2 regions of the Listeria marthii genome follow, and region 2 is predicted to be linked to the other one. Evidence: a T-box and tRNA genes for the amino acid it is inferred to sense, from the RefSeq annotation. Region 2 holds a T-box; the other holds one or more tRNA genes.
What was found. A T-box is a leader RNA that pairs with one kind of tRNA and senses whether it is charged. The one in region 2 lies ahead of leuS (leucine--tRNA ligase), so its partner is inferred to be a tRNA-Leu.
Positions count from the first base shown of each region.

Region 1 (5,305 bases), on a different contig from region 2:
CTTTTTTAAGTGAAACCGTGATTGTACCATCTTCTGCTTCTTTAAAACGATCTTTTTCCAAACCTTGGAAATAGTCTTCTGATAGTTTTGTTATTTTTTCATTGATATTTTTTCTAGCACCTTCATACGCTTTTTCATCAATCTTCACTTCAGTGCCATCTGTTAATAAACTCGTTAATTCTTCTGTACTAATATACTTATCTTTCAAACCGGGCATTTCTGTGTCAATTTTTGACCACATGCCACCTGTCGCTTGATCTAAAAAGCTAAGTAATGACGCGTCAGGTTTAACGATAGATTTAAGTGGAATATATGAATTTCCTGACTCTAAATCCGATAAAACATTTAAATCCATGGAAAATGGTAACATATTATTTGTAGATTTTATATTGGCTTTTGTTTCTGTCTTGTTAGCTTTTTTATCCGTTGAAGTCGTTACAGATAGTTTAATATCTTTTAGGATACCAATCATTTGCGAGCTAGAGTCGTCACTTGGTATTTGGATATCTGTTACACCCATCGTAGTAGTATATGTAGACTTATCCGGAGCATTTTTCCCATTTTTTAATGTTTGAATAAATTTCCCTTGTGGTGTTTTTGCTGCTTTTTCTTCTGCGCTTTCCCCACATGCACTAATTACTAATGCTAAAACTAACAGAATTGAAAGTAAAATCCCTTTTTTCATTATTCTCCTCCTACTTAGTTGATACATTAAAATTAACACATATAAAGTACTGAAAACAAGCCATTTTCCGAAGTGTTCATAAGTCTGTCACAAATCACATCAAAAAAACGTCCCTTTTGAAAAAGGCACGTTTTATTTTGGAGTTACTTTTATAGAAGTAGCATTTTCAGACACTTTTCCAGGAGCTGGTGAAGTAATATCTGTTCCTTGTGGGAATACGGCTTTGATTGTGTCATCATCTTTAATATCTGTTAGTTTCATCGTTTTGCCAGTTGTTGCGTTAGTCACGGAAGTATTGCTACTTACGGTGACGATAACTTCACTGGCATAATTATTTTTTTCACCATTCCATGTTAACGTTCCATTGACTGTTAACTGCTTATTATTCTCCAATAAACTAGTGTCAGTTACTGATCCATCAAGGACTAAAGCAGGAACCTCTTCCTTATTACAGCCCGCCAAAAATAGTACTACTAGTAAAACCGGCAACATTATTTTTCTAAAACCTGTCATCGCGCTCTCTCGTCCTCTCCGAAGCTTTTCGTTCTTTCTAGCATAGCATTTAGCGGAAATACAGGCAATCGTTTTCTTCGTTTCTTAAACAATTCTTATACACCCAGCATTATTCCGACAAAAGCCGCCGCCAAGCCAAACACATACGTACAGCCTAAATACGAAAATAATGCGCGATAATTTGTTTTCCATTTTAATTCCATACTCTCCACTTTGAATGTTGAAAATGTCGTATATCCGCCCATAAAGCCAGTGCCAAGAAACAGCTGCCAGTCAGGCCCAAGCGCAGAAGATACCAGAAAACCTAACAAAAATGAACCAGTGACGTTGATGAAAAATGTCGCGTATGGAAAGTTCGTCTTCCATTTACTTTTAACAAAAACCGAAATCCCATATCGTAGCATCGCGCCTAGTCCCGCACCAAAACCAACCAATAAAAAATTAATGAACATGGCGCGCACCTCGTTTCAACAACCTATCACTAAATAGCCTGCCAAGCTTAACCATCACAAGCCCGCCAATTAAACTAACCAAAACATAGCTAATCGCCAAAATCACATCACCATTTTGCAACAGTTGAATTGTGTCCACACTAAAAGCAGAAAACGTTGTAAAAGCACCAATAAATCCCGTTCCAATCCCATTTAAGATTACTAGTGAAATACGCGATTTCTCCGCCAAAAACTGCATGAGAAAAGCTAGCAAAAAACAACCAATCAAATTAACAGCTACAGTCGCATATGGAAAACTCCCGCCACCAAGCCATAAATTCATTGCATAACGGCACATTCCACCTAGGGCACCAAAAATTCCCACATATAAAAAATACATCCTCAAAAACCCCACTTCACAAAAAAACCACCCTGAAATATTTACATTCCGGGCAGTCGCCTTGTCCTATTTCTTCTATACTATAACGCAAAACATTCCTATTATTCAACTCACCGGAAGTCGCAGAATTGTCTTCATTTTTTCAGGATCAGCTTTCCGCGGATCACTCAAATAAATTTCATGATGCTTCCGAACAGCTCCTGTATCATTTTGAAGCCCTTCCTCTTCCATAAATTGATGCATTTCCGCCACTGTCTTCACTTCTTCACTAAACGGCCCAATATGCATCATTTGCACACATTCCCCTTCTTCAAAACGAACCAATTTCACACGGCTCGTATCGACATCAGGCTTTTTCTTCTTAGCAATCTCTTTCGCCCATGCCAACACTTCTTCCGTAACAAAGTCGGGTTGTCTAAGAATCGACGTCCAAAGCCAAGCATCCCGGTCCTGCAAGTCAAACATGCCCTCTGACCACCAAAAACCTTCCAGCGGTGGCACAACAAAATCCGTATAACCCGTCAGACGCGTCTCGCCCATTTTACTCATTTTAATCGTATAAGCAATTGCGTAAAGAGACTGCACCGCTTTTTGATATTCCTCGCCGTCTGGATCCCCTTTTCCATCCACCATCAAAAAATTCATCTCTGGCACAAAAATACGCTCAGGTTTCCGTTTTGGCGCATAAAATTTCTTTTCTTCTTTTTTAAAATCAATTTTCTTCTCAGTCATTTGAATTCCTCCTCGTTCATCCAGTATGGCATCAGCCTCTGAAAATTATCATGACTAGCTGCCGTCTTTGCTGCATAATTCATTAACTTATCTAAATTACGTGACTCGTCTCCCGCCGCCCAACTAATAGCCGCAAGAAGATGCATCGCCGAATAAAGCGCATAAAGTTCCCAAAAATCGGCAAGTTGTTCCTTTTCAATATAGCCTAAAATGTTGGCTTGTGCAAAAGGAATACTGACCTCTGTTGTAAAAAAGCCAATTTTAGCTAAATCAAATAAAGGGTCACCGAACTCTAGCCGATTAAAATCAATAAGCCCCGCAAATTTTTTATTATCCAAAATAATATTTGCCGGATGAAAATCGCCATGTTGTAAACAAATTGGTCTATTTTTTAATCTAGCTAGATTATCATGAACAAACTTTTCGGTTTCTATCAGAAATGGAGCTGAGATTTCTAATTTTTTTAGTTCCTGTGCTTTTCGTTTGAATTTGGTTGACTGAAAATCAAACCAATTCATTACTGGTATATCTAAAGGTAGTTCATGGATTTTCCGTAAAAGTTCTCCTGCCGAAAAACCAGCTTTAAACTGTTCCAAATTCGACAAATGATTCATACCACTTTCCGCATCTTCTCCGCGCAAATAATCAATAATCATGTAGCCCTCTTCACCGATAGAGCCGAAATCATACGCCTTTGGGACAAGCGGAATTTGAGAACTTAACGCGCGGATTATTTCAAATTCTTGCTTCCGTTCTTGAAGTAAATCTTTTGGAAAAACGCGAACAAGGTATTTTTCATCCATTTGATATTTCCTATCGATAGAAAAACCTTTTTTTATTTCCGAAATCACTTTCGCATTATGCAACATTTTTAATTGTGTCACATCCATAATCAGCTCTCCCTCCTGTAAACCCGCTATCCTTCATTATACAAGAATACGCTTACTTTTTCCCAATTATTCATGCAGAATTTGTTGACAAAATAAAGGCTTCAATATTATAATTAATTTTGCTACACATACGCGGTCGTGGCGGAATCGGCAGACGCGCTAGGTTGAGGGCCTAGTGGGGTAAAACCCGTGGAGGTTCAAGTCCTCTCGGCCGCATTATAAAAGACAGTCTTGGTTAATTATAACCAGGACTGTCTTTTTCATTCTCACGACAAAATATCATAAGCCATCTTATACTTCGTTGATTTCGCGAAATGCGTGCTTGCGTGTTTTTTCACCCGGTCAATCAGTACGGGATCATTGGACGCATCAATTTTTTTCAGTAGTTTTATCATTTTCGTTTCGTAACTCACTTGCTCGTTTTGGTGATATAAAAGCAATGTTTCGGTGTATTCCATGAAGTAATTCAGCTCTTGCACTCGCTCCATTACTCTGTTCATGATTCCCATTAATGAAGTTGCTTTTTCGACAGATCCTTTTTCCGCAAAAATGACCATCAATTCCGTTATGACAAGATAATCGTTATTGTTAAAGCTTGTATTAGTAGTTTCATAGGCCATCAGTTCTTCATACAAACTGGTGATTTTCTCATCAAATAGCGTTTCATTTCCTTCAATGTTTTCAATTTCTGCCATTTTTAATTGAACGACAAAATAATAGAGTTTTTTCGCTTCTGGATATTTCGAAAAGTAATGCAGTGTTTGTTCAAATCTGTTTTTTGCCTCTTTCATAAAGCCAATTTGAAAATAAATATAGCCGTAGAAATAAAGAATAGCCACAAACCGCTCTTGCTCTTCATCCTTTATTAAATCCCACGCTTGCTGAATATGCCCAAGTGCTGGTTCATAGATGCTTTGGCAAATATAATTGATACAGATACACACGTGAAAAACAGCATGAAAATCTTTATTATCCGTAATATCCACGCATTTTTCCCAGTATTCCACTGCTAATGGATAATCGCATGTTGCATGAGAATGTTTTACCGCCTGACTATAGTAATAGTAGGAAAGTAACTGACGCGGGAAAGAATCTGTTGCACGTTTTTCTGTGCTATTTAAATATTTGGCTTCTACTTCCTCTGCTTTAGCAAATTCCCAAGTTTTATAGTAAAACGCTACTTTTAAACAATAAAAACTGAGCTCGATAGCTGGTGATTCATGCAGTAAATCCACCGTTTCAGCTATTTTATTTAAGCGTTTTTCCATTTCTACTGGATTCGAAAATACCAATAGTTCAAAAATTCCATCCATTTCCCTCAGCAGATCTTTGTTCGTTTCTTCCTCACTCATTAATAATACTTCTTCTGGTATTTCTAGTCTTCTTGCTATATGCATCAACGTTTCAAACGAGGCAACTTTTATGCCATTTTCGATATTTGCTAAATAAGGAACTGAAATAATTCCTTGGGCTACTTCTTTTAAAGTTAGCTTCTTCTCTTTACGAATATTTTTAATTCGCAAACCGATTAAGTTCATGATGTCACCGCCAATTTTTCCATATTTTCCTTTTAATTATAACCATTTACCAACGGAAAACAACCGTCTTTTTCAACTATCTTCTATTTTTACTATCCTGCATTTTTTCATATTAT
Region 1 covers NZ_JAASWB010000001.1:282,557-287,861, forward strand. The annotation lists gene HCJ55_RS01455 (Lmo2079 family surface lipoprotein) at 1-685, opposite strand, end outside; gene HCJ55_RS01460 (hypothetical protein) at 818-1,198, opposite strand; gene crcB (fluoride efflux transporter CrcB) at 1,294-1,650, opposite strand; gene crcB (fluoride efflux transporter CrcB) at 1,640-2,029, opposite strand; gene HCJ55_RS01475 (GyrI-like domain-containing protein) at 2,135-2,761, opposite strand; gene HCJ55_RS01480 (aminoglycoside phosphotransferase family protein) at 2,758-3,651, opposite strand; tRNA gene HCJ55_RS01485 (tRNA-Leu) at 3,784-3,867, shown strand; gene HCJ55_RS01490 (helix-turn-helix domain-containing protein) at 3,918-5,189, opposite strand.
Region 1: it has a tRNA-Leu gene. The T-box ahead of leuS (leucine--tRNA ligase) is inferred to sense a tRNA for this amino acid. The anticodon was not compared.

Region 2 (5,305 bases):
TATAGTAGGATTAGCTATCCTAATGTGTATAATCACCCTATTAGAAAAAATTCCTTTTTCAATTACTTACTTTTTTTATTTTTTTCTTTGTTTTTTCCTTATTTTAATTACCTTTATAATTTCTCGTCATGTTTCAAAAAAAATTTTTTTTAAGTATTCTATTGACTTGTTTAAAAAAGAAGACATTAAAACTAAATATGATATATTTCTTCTTGCATCCTTTTGTACGGATAATCTAGAAGTAATCAAGCGTCAAATTTCTCATAGCTCACTAATCTTTGCACTTCTCGGTGCCACAATTCTTGCGATTTCACCCGACTCTAATACAGCAGGTGAACTGTTTAAAGAATCAACAACTTCGCTTGTATTAGCTTTCCCGTTTGCGATAATACATATAAACTATTTTTTATCCCAACCTAGACACAAAATCGAACAATCCTATCAAAAAGCTTTATATAAAAAGTTTTCAAAGTCTTTCGATTAAGTCTTCTTTAGTCAAGTTATCCCACGAAATATTTACACAATCAAAATACTACTTAATATACCGAGAATCAAACAATATAAATAAACTTTTACCCTACTATGATTCTCAGCTTCAAAGAAATCACTGAGTAATGTAACAGTTATTATAAATCTAAACAAAGTCATTTCCCGGTATTTTTAATTGTTTTTCTTAACCATAATGCTAAGTCTCATTGCTAATTCTAAGACAGCCGTTTTTTAATTATATAATTTCATTGGAAAGATCCAACATCACACTAACATTTTTTTGTTTAATATAGCAATTCGCCAAAACATTTTGGTACAATTCATATATTTGATTTAGTATTTTCGTATATTCCATTACTAACCAATCAAGCCTTGCTTTTCATCAAGTCTTACAAAAAAGAGATTCTTCCAAGTAATCTCTTCTGGAAAGTTTCGGTTTTATTTTTAATCTTGAAATATAGCTTAATTGTTGAAATCACTCAAAAAACAAATTTACTTTTGAACCGTTTTAATACAGTCAATGTTATTTACAGTTTTTATCATTGCTTACACTCCCTATAAATATCCTTTTTTATTCTTGCTGATAAAAAAGTTACTCTATTTGTTATACCGGTTAAATAAACATTCCGTCACTTAAAGTTAAGAATTTTATGTAGCCAAACAATAACTGCAATAAACATCAAATGTTATTTAAAATTATGATGATTTTTATTATTTTTGGGTTAACTTTCAATTCTGCGATATTCATAGCGTCTTTTAGTGTTCAAAAGTAATAAGTTAAATTGAATCCACCTAAATATGCTGCAACTAATCCGACGACCTAAGAAAGCCATTCATTCTGTACGATTAGTGGGATAAGTAAAGCTCCAATAACAATCCCTCTTAGGTCATCTAAGTAGCTGATTACTGCCCCGATTGTATTTATTTTCTGATTTAACTTATGAATCGAGGCCACTAGTTGTAAATTCCGGATTTGCTAATACTACTTGAGCCATTTTTCTCTGATTTAATAAATCATTTGACATACCTTCTGTTCGATTGATAATATTGCCATTACTCATTAATTTACTGCACTCCATTTTCCGTAATTATTCAAAAAATATTCATAAATAAAACTGCCAGCGAAAAGCCAGCAGTTTCTATAATCAATTCGCAACAATATTTACAAGTTTCCCTGGAACGACAATCACTTTACGGATTGTTTTGCCTTCTAGGTTTTCTTTCATTTTGTTGTCTTCTTGTGCAATTTTTTCTAGTTCTTCTTTTCCTAGAGATTTGGCAACAGTGATTTTGCTTTTTACTTTGCCGTTTACTTGAAGTACGATTTCTACTTCATCTTCTACTAGTTTTGTTTCGTCGTATGTTGGCCAAGCTACATAGCTGATTGTTTCGGTGTGACCTAGGATTTCCCATAATTCTTCTGCAAGGTGTGGTGCGATTGGTGACAAGAGTTGAACGAAACCTTCGACATATTGTTTTGGAATTGTATCTTGTTTATATGCTTCATTGATGAAAATCATCAGTTGCGAAATCCCGGTATTGAAACGCAGGTTTTCGTAATGATTCGTAACTGTTTTCACCATATGATGATACGCTTTTTCTAAATTAGCATTCGCATCAGTTGTCACTTTTTCAGCGAGTGTGCCTTCTTCAGTTACTAGCAAACGCCAAATACGGTCTAAGAATTTACGCGCACCTTCTAGTCCATTTTCATTCCAAGCAATCGAAGCTTCGAGTGGTCCCATGAACATTTCATACAAGCGAAGTGTGTCTGCGCCGTATTTTTCTACTACTTCATCAGGGTTAACGACATTGCCTCTTGATTTGGACATTTTTTCGTTATTTTCACCAAGAATCATTCCTTGGTTAAACAGTTTTTGGAAAGGTTCTTTTGTTGGAACTACACCGATATCGTACAAGAATTTATGCCAGAAACGTGCGTAAAGAAGATGAAGCACAGCATGCTCTGCCCCGCCGATGTAAACGTCAACTGGAAGCCATTCTGCTAGTTTTTCTTTGTCAGCAATTGCTTCGCTGTTTTTTGGATCGATGTAACGCAAGAAATACCAGCTTGAGCCAGCCCATTGTGGCATGGTATTTGTTTCACGGCGACCTTTACGGCCATTTTCGTCTGTTACGTTTACCCATTCATGCAAGTTGGCAAGTGGTGATTCGCCTGTGCCTGATGGTTTGATTTCCGTTGCTTTCGGCAGAAGTAGTGGTAGTTCTTCTTCTGGAACAAGTGTCGATTCGCCGTCTTCCCAGTGGATAACTGGAATTGGTTCACCCCAATAGCGTTGTCTGCTGAACAACCAGTCGCGCAAACGATAGGTAATTTTACGGCTGCCGATACCTTCTTTTTCTAGCCAATCAATTGCAGCGGTAATCGCTTCTGCTTTAGCTAGTCCGTTCAAAAAATCGGAGTTAATATGTGGTCCGTCGCCAGTGAATGCTTCTTTTGTAACGTCGCCGCCTTCAAGTACTGGACGAATATTCAAACCAAATTGTTGCGCGAATTCAAAGTCGCGTTCGTCATGTGCTGGTACGGCCATAATTGCGCCTGTTCCGTATTGAATCAATACATAGTCAGCAATCCAGATTGGCACTTCTTCGCCGTTGATTGGATTAATTGCATAAGCACCAGTGAAGACACCTGTTTTATCTTTTGCAAGGTCGGTTCTTTCTAGTTCGCTTTTTAATTCTACTTGTTTTTTATATGCTTCTACTGCTTCTTTTTGCTCCGGTGTAGTGATTTTTTCGATAAGTTCATGCTCAGGTGCAAACACCGTATATGTTGCGCCAAAAAGAGTATCTGGGCGTGTTGTGAAGACGTTAAACGTTGCATCGCTACCTTTGATTTTAAAAGTAACTTCTGCTCCTTCAGAACGACCAATCCAGTTACGTTGCATGTCTTTGATGTTCTCAGGCCAGTCTACTAGATCAAGGTCATCTAGCAAACGATCCGCGTATGCAGTAATTTTAAGCATCCATTGGCGCATTGGTTTACGGAAAACTGGGAAGCCACCGCGTTCACTTTTGCCATCGATAACTTCTTCGTTAGCTAAAACAGTACCAAGCTCTGGGCACCAGTTTACAGCGATTTCTGCTTCATAAGCTAGGCCGTTTTCATATAGTTTTTCGAAAATCCATTGGGTCCATTTATAATATTCAGGATCTGTTGTATTGATTTCGCGATCCCAATCGTAGGAAAAACCTAGTGATTTAATTTGGCGAGTAAAGTTCGCAATATTAAGTGCGGTGAATTCTTCTGGGTCATTACCAGTATCAATCGCATATTGTTCAGCAGGAAGGCCAAATGCATCCCAACCAATCGGGTGAAGTACATTCTTCCCTTGCATCCGTTTCATTCGAGACAAAATATCAGTTGCTGTATAACCTTCTGGATGTCCTACGTGAAGACCTGCTCCAGACGGGTAAGGAAACATATCAAGTGCATAGAAGTTTTCTTTATTTTTATCTTCGGTTGTTTTGAAAGTGTTATGTTCACTCCAATATTGTTGCCATTTCGGTTCCATTTTTTTATGATTAAATGTCACTTTACTCATCCTCTTTTCCTTAAAATATCGAATTTTGGCTACAAAAAAACCCCTACATCCCAACGGCTTATCGCCATGGGACGAGAGATGCTTCTCCCGCGGTACCACCCACATTAGTGTTTGACCACTCAACTTATCAATTCCTTAACGCGGAAAACGGGGATACACCCAAGCTCCATGGTAAGTTCATCCGGATTTTGTGACTGACTTGCACCAACCGTCAGCTCTCTTCACACCAAAATATGCAGATTACTACTCCAATTCATCGCTATTTCGCAAAATTCATTAGTTTTATTGTAGCTGAATTTCATTTTTTTAGCAAGCGCTCTGAAGATTTATCTAACTTTCCTACTAAAATGTGCTAAAATGAATGGAGAATTTCATTTGAAGGAGTCTAAAACTAGTGAAACAAACGAATCCATTTGTATATAGTAATGATAATAAAAGATATCATACGTGGAACTACTGCTTGCGCGAGGAATTTGGGCAAAAGACGTATAAAGTGGCGCTTGATGGCGGCTTTGATTGTCCGAATCGTGACGGCACGGTCGCGCACGGCGGTTGTACATTTTGTAGTGCGGCAGGTTCTGGGGATTTTGCCGGCAACCGCGCGCTTGATTTGAAGGTGCAATTCCAGCAAGTTCGCGACAAAATGCAAACGAAATGGAAAGATGGGAAATGTATCGCTTATTTCCAAGCATTCACGAATACACATGCCCCGGTTGCCGAGTTACGTGAGAAATTTGAAACTGTTTTGAATGAGCCGGGTGTAGTTGGGCTTTCGATTGCGACAAGACCGGACTGTTTGCCAGATGATGTGGTGGAATATTTAGCTGAGTTGAATGAACGTACTTATTTATGGTTGGAGCTTGGTTTACAATCCGCTCATGATGAAACTGGGCGATTAATTAACCGGGCACATGATTATGATTGTTATGTAGAAGGTGTGCGTAAACTCCAAAAACATAATATCCGCATTTGTACTCACATTATTAACGGTCTTCCAAAAGAAACGCCGGAAATGATGATGGAAACAACGCAGAAAGTAGTAGAAAGTGGCGTGGATGGTATTAAAATTCACTTACTTCATTTATTAAAAGGAACGCCGATGGTAGAAGATTATAAAAAAGGTGACTTAGAATTTTTAACGCGTGATGGTTATGTGAACTTAGTAGCTGATCAACTCGAAATCTTACCACCAGAAATGGTTATTCACCGAATTACAGGTGATGGTGGCGTGGATGATTTGATTGGACCAG
Region 2 covers NZ_JAASWB010000003.1:25,212-30,516, reverse strand. The annotation lists gene HCJ55_RS05580 (hypothetical protein) at 1-484, shown strand, start outside; gene HCJ55_RS13910 (hypothetical protein) at 1,428-1,550, opposite strand; gene leuS (leucine--tRNA ligase) at 1,635-4,046, opposite strand; T-box leader at 4,120-4,321, opposite strand; gene mnmL (tRNA modification radical SAM protein MnmL/YtqA) at 4,450-5,305, shown strand, end outside.